One region of the Arthrobacter sp. R4-81 genome, then DNA from elsewhere that is predicted to be linked to it. Evidence: riboswitches for the same ligand, from Rfam matches in the RefSeq annotation. Region 1 holds a riboswitch; each other region holds the start of a gene.
The links. Region 1 has a riboswitch for thiamine pyrophosphate ahead of M1E05_RS02480 (ECF transporter S component). Riboswitches for the same ligand answer to the same signal wherever they lie in the genome.
Positions count from the first base shown of each region.

Region 1 (3,270 bases):
AACGGCTCACGGCGTCACGGACTTCCAGCACCCCGGCTGGATCGAGGTTGGCGGTGGGCTCATCCAGCAGAATGAGTCCGGGACGCATGGCCAGGATGCCGGCGAGCGCCAGGCGCTGCTTTTGCCCGCCGGACAGGGCGGACGTCGGGTGGTCCAACGGCAAGTGAGCCAGCCCGACGTCGTCGAGCGCCTCATGCACACGTGCCCAGATCTCCGCCCGGGGTACTGCAAGGTTTTCGGCACCGAACGAGACGTCGTCGCCGAGCCGGGACAGGATCACCTGCGTTTCCGGATCCTGCTGCATTAGCCCGGCACGCCCGCGCTGGGCACGTGGCGGCTGGCTGTCAATGAGCAGCGAACCGGACTCGTCGGAGTCCCCGGCCTCGCCGTCGTCGTTCGTGTCGCCGAGCACCCCCGCGAGGGCGTGCAGGAGCGTGGACTTACCGGCACCCGAGGGGCCGAGCAGGAGCACCCGCTCCCCCGGGCGGATGTCCAGATCAAGCCCTTGGACGGCAGGGCTGGGCCTGCCGGCGTGCCGCCAGGCCCACCCTTGTGCCGTTACCCCGGCGGGGCGGACGCCGCCGTCGCGAATCGGAGTCATCAGGAGAAGACGGGCTCCGTCGCAGCCTTACGGGAGGCGAAGGAGCTCAAAACTCCGGTCTTCGCGAGGCCACGGGTGGCGATCCAGGACAGGGCCCCGGCAATGACGGCACCCGAGATTGCCGTGAACAGGATGTAGGCTGCCTTGTCGCCGGCTGCGTAGGCGATGTTCCAGCCCCAGGGCGCGAACGAATCGTTCAGGCCGCAGAACAGTCCCGCCCCGGCGCCGGCAAGCAGAGCGACCGGAAGGTTGAACTTCTTGTACACAAACGCCGCGAACACCAGTTCGGCGCCAAGGCCCTGCAGCAGGCCGGAAATCAGCACGGTGGTGCCGTACTGCGAGCCCATGAGGAGCTCGCCCGTTGCCGCCACTGTCTCGCAGAAGAGGGCCGCGCCCGGCTTACGGATGATGAGCATCCCCAGCACCGCGGGGATCATCCAGCCACCTGCGTAGAGCCCGGTCAGCGGCGGGTAAACCGCATTAAGCGGAGCCGAAACAACGTTGGCGCCCTGGGACCATGCCCAGAAGATCACGCCTCCGGCGACGGCAATCAGCGCCGCCACCACAATGTCCACAACGCGCCAGCTCTTTTTGCTGGCAGTGGGGGTCTGCTTTGCAGAAATTCCAGTCATGTCTTCCTCCTGAGGAACAGGAGGGGAAAGTGCTCCCCGGCTACCGCGGATTGCGCCGCTTCTGCCGGACACTCTGAGAACTCGACTCCCTTGCGCCGGTACTAACCGGATCAGGTTCGAGGGTCTGCGGCTGTCCGCACTCTCAGCGCCCATCCATCGCACTCCCGGAATCCCGGTGATGCCCGACGGCGGCGCTCCCCTGTCGTAATCAATCTGCCCTTGTGGGCGTTGTCCAGTTTACACCTGCGGTGATTGCGATCCCTGTGGCGGTGTCACAATCGGTGGCGTAGGACTCCTGCCGACTGGCGGGGCCTCTGGGTGCCGGTTGTCCGTTCCGATTGGGGGTATTGACCCGTTTCCCGCTGAGGGCTACGTTGACCCTGCAGCCACGGTTCAATGTAAGGGATGGACCATGAAAATCCTCGCAGCGGTTTCGATGGCGCAACTGCTTGTCCACGTTGCGGGCGCACGGAAGGCGATCCGTGACCGGGTGCCGTATGACACTCCGTCCGGGCGCGGGAAGCCCGAGAACGTCGCCCGGGACATGTGGAACCCTGCCCTAGGCAGCGGGATGGCCGCGCCGTGGCCGGTCCTTGGGGCCCAAGCTATTGGCATCCTGATGCTCTTTGGCAAGCCGCGGCCCTGGGTGGGGAGGGCCTTGGGATGGCTAGGCTTCGGGTACATCTACGGCTACCTGAGTGAGCGCAGCGTCCGGGCATCCTTCCGGCACCCCGATATGAAAACCACTCCCCTGACCGTCCTCGGCACCGTCCTCTCCATTGCCATGGCCCTGTCAGGTCTGTCACGGACTGAACGGTCCGATGACTTCGGCCCTCATGAGCTCGCACGCGACGGCGTGGCTCCGACGCTGAGAGAACACCTCGTGAGAAGGCTCCAACTGGAATCGCGAATTGAGCTTCAGGCTCCGGCTTCAAAGGTCTTCGACTTCGTTGCAGACCACACGAACGCTCCCCAATGGCAAAGCGGCATCGATGAGATACGGCGTATCACGCTGGGTCCTATCGGCGTTGGCACCGAGCATGAATTAACGCGGCGATTCGCAGGGATGAAGGTCGTCGCCCGTAACCGCTTCATTGCATACGAGCCCGGCCGCTTCGTCGCCTTCGAGATTCCCTCGGGCAAGATGACCGGAGTCGCCTCCTATCTGGTCGAGCCCACCGGCGCCAACACCTGTCGGCTCATCAGCAATGTGGATTTCCAAGTGACCGGGCTGGCCCGGTTCGCCATACCCCTTCTGACGCTGATGTTCAAGCGAGACGACGAAAAGGCGCTAGCCAACCTTAGGGCCCTGGTGGAGCACGCCTGAGCCGATGATTGGTCCCCCGATTCCCTCTTGTCAGTTAGTCCGAACGGTGGGAATCTGCTCAGAGAAGAGAGGTCCGTGAGGCTATGGCAGAGAGCACGGAGATCGACAGCGGTGCTGTCGATGAACTACAGACATCCTTTCGGGGTGAACTCCTCCGGCCGGATGATGTTGGTTACGACGCCCATCGCAAGGTGTGGAACGGATCGATTGATCGCTATCCCGCACTCATAGCGCGCTGCACCGGTGTCCCAGATATACGCGCTGCCCTCCGGCTCGCCCGCTCGCAAGACCTGCTGGTCGCCGTGCGGGGAGGCGGTCATAGCTTCCCTGGGCTGTCAGTGTGCGACGACGGCATGCTTATTGATCTCGGTCCCATGAAAGGGATTCGAGTGGACCCCGAGGCCGGAACGGCCCGTGTTCAAGCCGGCGTACTCCTTGGCGAGCTGGATCGCGAGACGCAGGAGTTCGGTCTCGCTGTTCCTTCGGGAATCGTCACCCACACCGGAGTGGCGGGCCTCACGCTGGGCGGCGGCCTCGGGTGGGTCATGCGCAAGTACGGGCTGACGATTGATCAGCTTCTGTCCGTAGATGTGGTCACCGCCGAAGGCGGACTGGTCAGGGCCAGCGAGGATCAGAACGCCGACCTCTTCTGGGGCGTGCGGGGCGGTGGCGGGAACTTCGGCATAGTCAACCAGTTCGAGTTCCGCCTT
Region 1 covers NZ_CP096445.1:528,946-532,215, reverse strand. Annotated here, with positions in the region: gene M1E05_RS02485 (ABC transporter ATP-binding protein) at 1-601, opposite strand, end outside; gene M1E05_RS02480 (ECF transporter S component) at 601-1,233, opposite strand; TPP riboswitch at 1,303-1,444, opposite strand; gene M1E05_RS02475 (SRPBCC family protein) at 1,646-2,560, shown strand; gene M1E05_RS02470 (FAD-binding oxidoreductase) at 2,644-3,270, shown strand, end outside.

Region 2 (3,270 bases), 1.5 Mb from region 1:
AGGTGGCTGAAGTTACCTCCCTCGGCCTGGTCCAGATGACACGCAAGCGTATGGGCACAGGCCTCCTGGAGGTCTTCGGCGAGCAATGCGAACATTGCACCGGCCGCGGCGTGGTCACCCACGACGAGCCAGTGGAGCACCGCAGGGCCAACACCGTCGCCGCGGAGCACTACGTGCCGCGCGCCGAAGTGCAGCCCGCTGCGCGGACTGAGCGCAAGCGGCGTCGCGGCAAAGGCGGGCAGGCCCTGGGAGAGCCGCTGACGCTTCCGGCACCCGTTCACGCCGAACCCACCGACGCCGAGCGTCACGCTAAGGCTGAAGCAACCCGGGCAGCGTTGGCCAACATCGCCGCCGCAGCCCACGCCGCCCACCTTCATGACGACGACGTTCAGGCCGCCCGGGCCAGCGCAACCGGGGCGGAACGGGAAGCTGTCCGGTCAGAACCCGCTGCCCAGGCACCGTCCCGCTCCCGTGAAACCTCACGCCCGCAGGCCACAGAGCCTGTTCAGGCAGGTTCCGACGCCGGGCGCACCGGCCAGGGCGACGACACGTCAGGCGGACGTCCCGCTACTGTCCTTACTTTCGGTGGTGAACGAGTGGTTCTTCCGTTCGTGGACCACGCTGGTGAAGCGTCAACGGGGACACCGGAGTTGACCCTGGACCTGCTGGCCGAGGCCTTCGCCCACTTGGGTGAACAGAGCGATCAGCCACAGGAGACTGAGGAAACCCGGAAGCCTGTCACAGCGCCGGTCACTGCCCCCGAGGTCCACGCCGCTCCGATCGCAGCAGGATCCTCCTCAAGGCGCGGACGCCGTAACCGCAGCGCCAGCCGCGCGCAGGGAGCTGCGAACGAGACCGCCGTCGAGCAGAACCAGGATGCGCCTGCCGCCACAGGTTCCACTCACGCGGCCAAGGCCCCGGCAGCGCCGGCCAAGCCTGCCACCACTGCAAGCGAGCCCATCATCCTGGGTGTGGGAGTGCCTGCCTCAGAGCTGTGAAGGTGAGTTGTCCCAAGGGGAACTGCAGCCAATAGGCGACAGTCAATGTCTGAAGCCCGGACCGGATTATCCCGGACCGGGCTTCGGCTGTTTAACACTCACCTACACCCGCTAGGCTGGGATCCTGACACGGGGTGCCGCGCAAAGGGCCGGCTGAGATCCACACCCGTTGAACCTGTCCGGTTAGCACCGGCGAAGGGATGTCTCCTTTGTCCTCAACGTTTTTGCCGTCACCTGCGGCTGCCGATTCCGCCAGCGCAGTTCTCCGCACTATTCCCCGGGTACTGGCGATAGCCGGCTCTGATCCTTCCGGCGGCGCAGGGATACAGGCAGACCTCAAGAGCATCGCCGCCAATGGCGGCTACGGGATGGCCGTCGTAACGGCCCTTACGGCGCAGAACACCCAAGGCGTCCGTGCCGTCCATGTGCCGCCCGCCTCCTTTCTGGCCGAACAGCTGGAGGCCATTAGCGACGATATCGTCGTAGACGCCGTGAAAATCGGGATGCTCGGAGACGCGGACGTCATTGGTGTGGTCAGGGCCTGGCTCACGAAGGTCCGTCCCGGCGTCGTCGTCCTGGATCCTGTCATGGTGGCCACCAGCGGGGACCGGCTGCTGCAGGAATCCGCCGAAACAGCACTCCGGGCGCTGCTGCCGCTGGCTGATTTGCTCACGCCGAACCTCCCCGAGCTGGCCATGCTGCTTCAGGAGCCCCTGGCAAAGGACTGGAAAGCGGCACTCGAGCAGGGCAAACGCCTTGCAGCCGTCACCGGCGCCACGGTATTGGTAAAGGGCGGGCATCTCGACGGCGGGGAGTGCCCCGATGCCCTCGTGAGTGTTTCGGCTGGGTTTCAGGCGAAGGTGGTGGTGGTTCCGGGCGAGCGTGTGCCCACGCGAAACAGCCACGGTACTGGATGTTCACTTTCATCAGCTTTGGCGACAAGCCAGGCGCGGCTGGGAAACTGGGAAGAGGCCCTGCGGGAGGTCAAGCCCTGGCTGCGCGGAGCCCTGGAAGGATCAGACATCCTGGAAGTGGGCAGGGGAGCCGGCCCTGTTCATCACTTTCACCACTTTCCGGCCATGCCCGTAACGGAGCCCAAAGGACAGACAGAAGTGCAGTCCGGAAGAGCCTTCATGGAGGAACTGCGCGAGAGCGCCGATCATCATTTGGCGTCCATCTACCGCCTCGAGTTCATCCGTGGCCTGGTTGAAGGCTCACTGCCTGAACAGCAGTTCGCTTACTACCTCAGCCAGGACGCGATCTACCTGAATGGATACTCAAGGGTGCTCTCAAGGGCCTCCGCAATGGCTCCCACCGAAGAGGAACAATTGTTCTGGGCGCGGTCCGCACAGCAGTGTCTGGAAGTCGAATCCGAGCTCCACCGCAATTGGCTCAGCACCCGCCCTGTTCAATCTGAGCTGGGACCAGTGACAAAGTCGTACGTGGACCACCTCCTTGCCAGCTCTCTGGCGGGAAGCTACGGAGTGCTTGTTGCTGCTGCTTTGCCATGCTTCTGGCTCTATGCAGAAGTAGGGGCCACCCTTCACTTGGAATTCCAGGCCAACGGAGCTCCGGCGGAACATGCCTACGCCGACTGGCTACGGACGTACGCGGACGAGGATTTTGCCGCCGCCACGCGTCAGGCCATCGGGTTTACGGAACGCGCTGCTCTCGCAGGTTCCGAAGCCGAGCGCCGAGCCATGGCGGTGGCGTTCGGGCAGTCCTCCCGCTACGAGGTGGAATTCTTTGACGCGCCGCGCCTGCACGCATGAACGTGAAGCGGGCGGAGAGCCTGTAAGATCATGGGGCAAGGTTCGGGAAGTCGTGAGGTAAGCCCATGTGGCCCCTATCACGTACTCAGCCCCGGAACCAGCCTCATTTGCGACCGAAGGCAAAATTAGCGTAAACTAGATCTTCGGTGCTTACGCCAACACTTGGGTTTTGACCTCGGGAACGGGCCACTTAGAAAACGGGTGGACATTGTTTCCGGGCTAGCTCACGGATTTCCTTGAGGAATCCACGGCGTTGAGGCACAGCGTGAGCCAGGCCAAACAACCGGACCCAGGTTCCGCACGCAAATTTAGTAAGAAACGTCGAGAGAAGTGAGTTCCCAAGTGGTGTACGCGATTGTCCGCGCAGGCGGCCGCCAAGAGAAGGTTTCCGTTGGAGACTTCGTTACCCTGAACCGCGTCACCGGTGGAGCCGGCAGCACCATTCAGCTGCCCGCACTGCTCCTGGTAGACGGTGACAAGATCACGTCCGCAGCTGCGGA
Region 2 covers NZ_CP096445.1:2,006,847-2,010,116, forward strand. Annotated here, with positions in the region: gene M1E05_RS09445 (Rne/Rng family ribonuclease) at 1-998, shown strand, start outside; TPP riboswitch at 1,119-1,216, shown strand; gene M1E05_RS09450 (bifunctional hydroxymethylpyrimidine kinase/phosphomethylpyrimidine kinase) at 1,199-2,770, shown strand; gene rplU (50S ribosomal protein L21) at 3,113-3,270, shown strand, end outside.
Region 2: another riboswitch for thiamine pyrophosphate. It lies ahead of M1E05_RS09450 (bifunctional hydroxymethylpyrimidine kinase/phosphomethylpyrimidine kinase); the one in region 1 lies ahead of M1E05_RS02480 (ECF transporter S component).

Region 3 (3,270 bases), 1.4 Mb from region 1:
GTGGCGCTGCAGGTAGTGCTGAGGGGGAAGAGGCAAGCTGTCCATTACAACGTTCTTGCCATCCCATGACCACACCTCACGGGGGCGGTCCCAGTAGAGTTCGATGCCGTTACCTTCGGGATCGTTGAAGTAGAAGGCTTCGCTCACCAGGTGATCGGCGCTTCCCGTGAACAACCGGGGCTCGTAGTGGGCTGCCGTAGCCACGGTGGCCGCAAGGGCCGGCTGGTCTTCGAACAACAAGGCTGTATGGAAGAGCCCTGCTTCGCCACGGGAAGGAACAGCCAGTCGGGGAGCTGCAGCAAGGTGGACCAGGGGCTGGCGGCGCCGGCCCAGGTAGAGCCCGCCATCCTGCTCCGCCACGATCTCCAGTCCGAGGGCGCGCTGGTAGTAATCGGTCATCAGCGTCAGGTCCCGTACCTTGAGCATCACTGTGCCCATGGTGAGGTCGGCGGGAAGCAGATCCTGGCTGCTCGTTTCCGTGGTCATAATTCACTCCTGGTTCGGGGGCCGCCCGGATCGGCGACCTGCACTCATAGAGTTAAATTACTTGAAGGTTCAATTTATTCCCTCATTGAGCATTTCCCCTTGTTAGCACTTCCCCTAACGAAGCACTTCCCCTCTGAGCACGATATGGCGGAGCGTCTTCAGGGTAGTCAGGGATTCGCGGGGGTCTTCGGCGCACACCAGCACATCGGCGCTGGCACCTTCGGTCACGCCTTCGGCGTCCAGCCAGGAGCGTGCAGCCCAGGCCGCAGAGTCCAGTGCCGCAGCGGCAGGGAGCCCTGCGGCATTCAGGGCGAGGACTTCGTCCACGATCCGTCCGTGGGCTATGACTGTTCCCGCATCTGTGCCGGCAAGGATTCGCACTCCCGCTTCGAATGCCTCCAGGACGCGCTCATTGCGCCGTGCCCACAAGGACCGCATATGGGCGGCGTAGACCGGGAACTTCGCATCTGCCCGTTTGGCGATATCTGGAAAGGTTCCGATGTTGACCAGGGTGGGAACCAAGGCAACACCCTGCTCGATGAAGCGGGGGATGTGGCGCGGAAGGAGGCCGGTTCCGTGTTCGATGCAGTCAATCCCGGCGTCGAGCATGTCATCCAGCGTGTCCTCGGCAAAACAGTGGGCGGTGACCCGGGCACCCTCCTCGTGCGCCGCGAGAACGGCATCCTTCACCGCCCAGGACGGAAAACAAGGGGCGAGATCCCCGGCGTCGCGGTCTATCCAGTCCCCCACAAGTTTGATCCACCCATCACCCGCACGGGCCTGCTTCCTCACGGTTTCCGCCAGATCCCGGGGCTCCACCTCCAGGGCGAGGTTCTTCAGGTAGCGGCGCGTCCTGGCAACATGCCTGCCGGACCTGATGATCCGTGGCATGTCCCTGCGGTGCTGAAGCCATCTGGTATCGCTGGGGGAGCCGGCATCGCGGACCAGCAGGGTGCCGGCATTCCTGTCTTGCAGGGCCTGCGCCTCGGCCACATGGTCAGGCACTTCACCCTCCGGGCCCAGGCCGATGTGGCAATGGGCATCGGCGAGCCCTGGCATCACCCAGCCATCGAGGACGACGCCGGGGTTTCCTGCGGGACGACGAAAGGTCAGCTTCCCGTCTACTGCCCACATTCCGTGTCGCTCCGAGTCAGGTGATGTGAGCACCGTTCCGCTGAATTCAATTATTTTCGGCACGGACAAAAGCCTAACGGCGGACCACCGCAGGATGTTCCCTGGCATGGCGATGCTGCGGCGCCCCGGTTTGTGGGACGCCTCGGGTTGCAGGAGGCATCGGTGTGATAGCTTCATTTACGACCACACGGGTGCCCTTGCAGGGGCTGAGATCGGGCTGACGCAGCCTGCGACCGTTGAACCTGTCCGGGTAATGCCGGCGAAGGAAGTGAGTATTCCCTTGAGTACCCCAGAATCACAGCACAGCCCTGTCCAAATTCCCTCCGGCGAAACGCAGTCCCTGAAGTCACACTCCCTCACCTACGTCTCCGGCGAAGGAAACGGAATCAAGGTGCCGGTGACTGCAATCGCCTTGGAGGACTCCCCCAACGGCGATAGAAACGGTCCTTTCCACGTCTACCGCACGGCCGGTCCCGGCAGCGACCCGGTGGTCGGTCTCAGGCCGTTCCGTTCCGAATGGATAGAAGCCCGCGGGGACACAGAGCCGTACAGCGGACGGGAGCGCACCCTGCTCGACGACGGCCGCTCGGCTGTCCGTCGGGGAGCAGCCTCAGAGGAGTGGAAAGGAGCGCAGCCGGTGCCCCGCCGTGCCGTCGGCGGCAGGACGGTCACCCAGATGCACTACGCGCGTCAGGGAATGATCACCCCGGAAATGCGGTTTGTGGCTCTCCGCGAAAATTGCGATGTTGAGTTGGTCCGCAGCGAGCTGGCGGCAGGCCGGGCCATCATCCCGAACAATATTAACCACCCCGAGTCCGAGCCCATGATCATCGGCAAGGCCTTCTTGGTAAAGATCAACGCGAACATCGGAAACTCGGCCGTGACAAGCTCTATCGCCGAAGAGGTGGACAAGCTGCAGTGGGCTACCCAGTGGGGAGCCGACACAGTGATGGACCTCTCTACCGGCGATGACATCCACACCACCCGCGAGTGGATCATCCGCAACTCTCCCGTGCCCATCGGCACCGTCCCCATCTACCAGGCACTGGAGAAGGTCAATGGAGAAGCCAACGCCCTGACCTGGGAGATCTTCCGCGACACCGTCATTGAACAGTGCGAGCAGGGCGTGGACTACATGACCATCCACGCCGGCGTCCTGCTCCGCTACGTGCCGCTCACAGCCAACCGCGTCACAGGCATCGTGTCACGGGGCGGCTCCATCATGGCCGGCTGGTGCCTCGCCCACCACGAGGAGAACTTCCTTTACACCCACTTCGACGAGCTGTGCGATATTTTCGCGATGTACGACGTCGCGTTTTCGCTGGGTGACGGGTTACGGCCCGGTGCCACCGCAGACGCCAACGACGCCGCACAGTTCGCCGAGCTCGACACGCTTGCCGAGCTCACCCAGCGGGCCTGGGATTTTGATGTCCAGGTGATGGTGGAGGGTCCCGGCCACATCCCGTTCCACCTGGTGCGGGAGAACGTGGAGCGCCAGCAGGAGCTCTGCAAGGGCGCGCCGTTCTACACCCTGGGCCCGCTCGTCACCGATGTCGCCCCGGGGTATGACCACATTACGTCGGCTATTGGGGCCACCGAGATTGCCCGCTATGGCACCGCCATGCTCTGCTACGTCACCCCCAAGGAACA
Region 3 covers NZ_CP096445.1:1,917,088-1,920,357, reverse strand. Annotated here, with positions in the region: gene M1E05_RS08990 (VOC family protein) at 1-486, opposite strand, end outside; gene M1E05_RS08985 (amidohydrolase family protein) at 601-1,683, opposite strand; TPP riboswitch at 1,798-1,905, shown strand; gene thiC (phosphomethylpyrimidine synthase ThiC) at 1,901-3,270, shown strand, end outside.
Region 3: another riboswitch for thiamine pyrophosphate. It lies ahead of thiC (phosphomethylpyrimidine synthase ThiC); the one in region 1 lies ahead of M1E05_RS02480 (ECF transporter S component).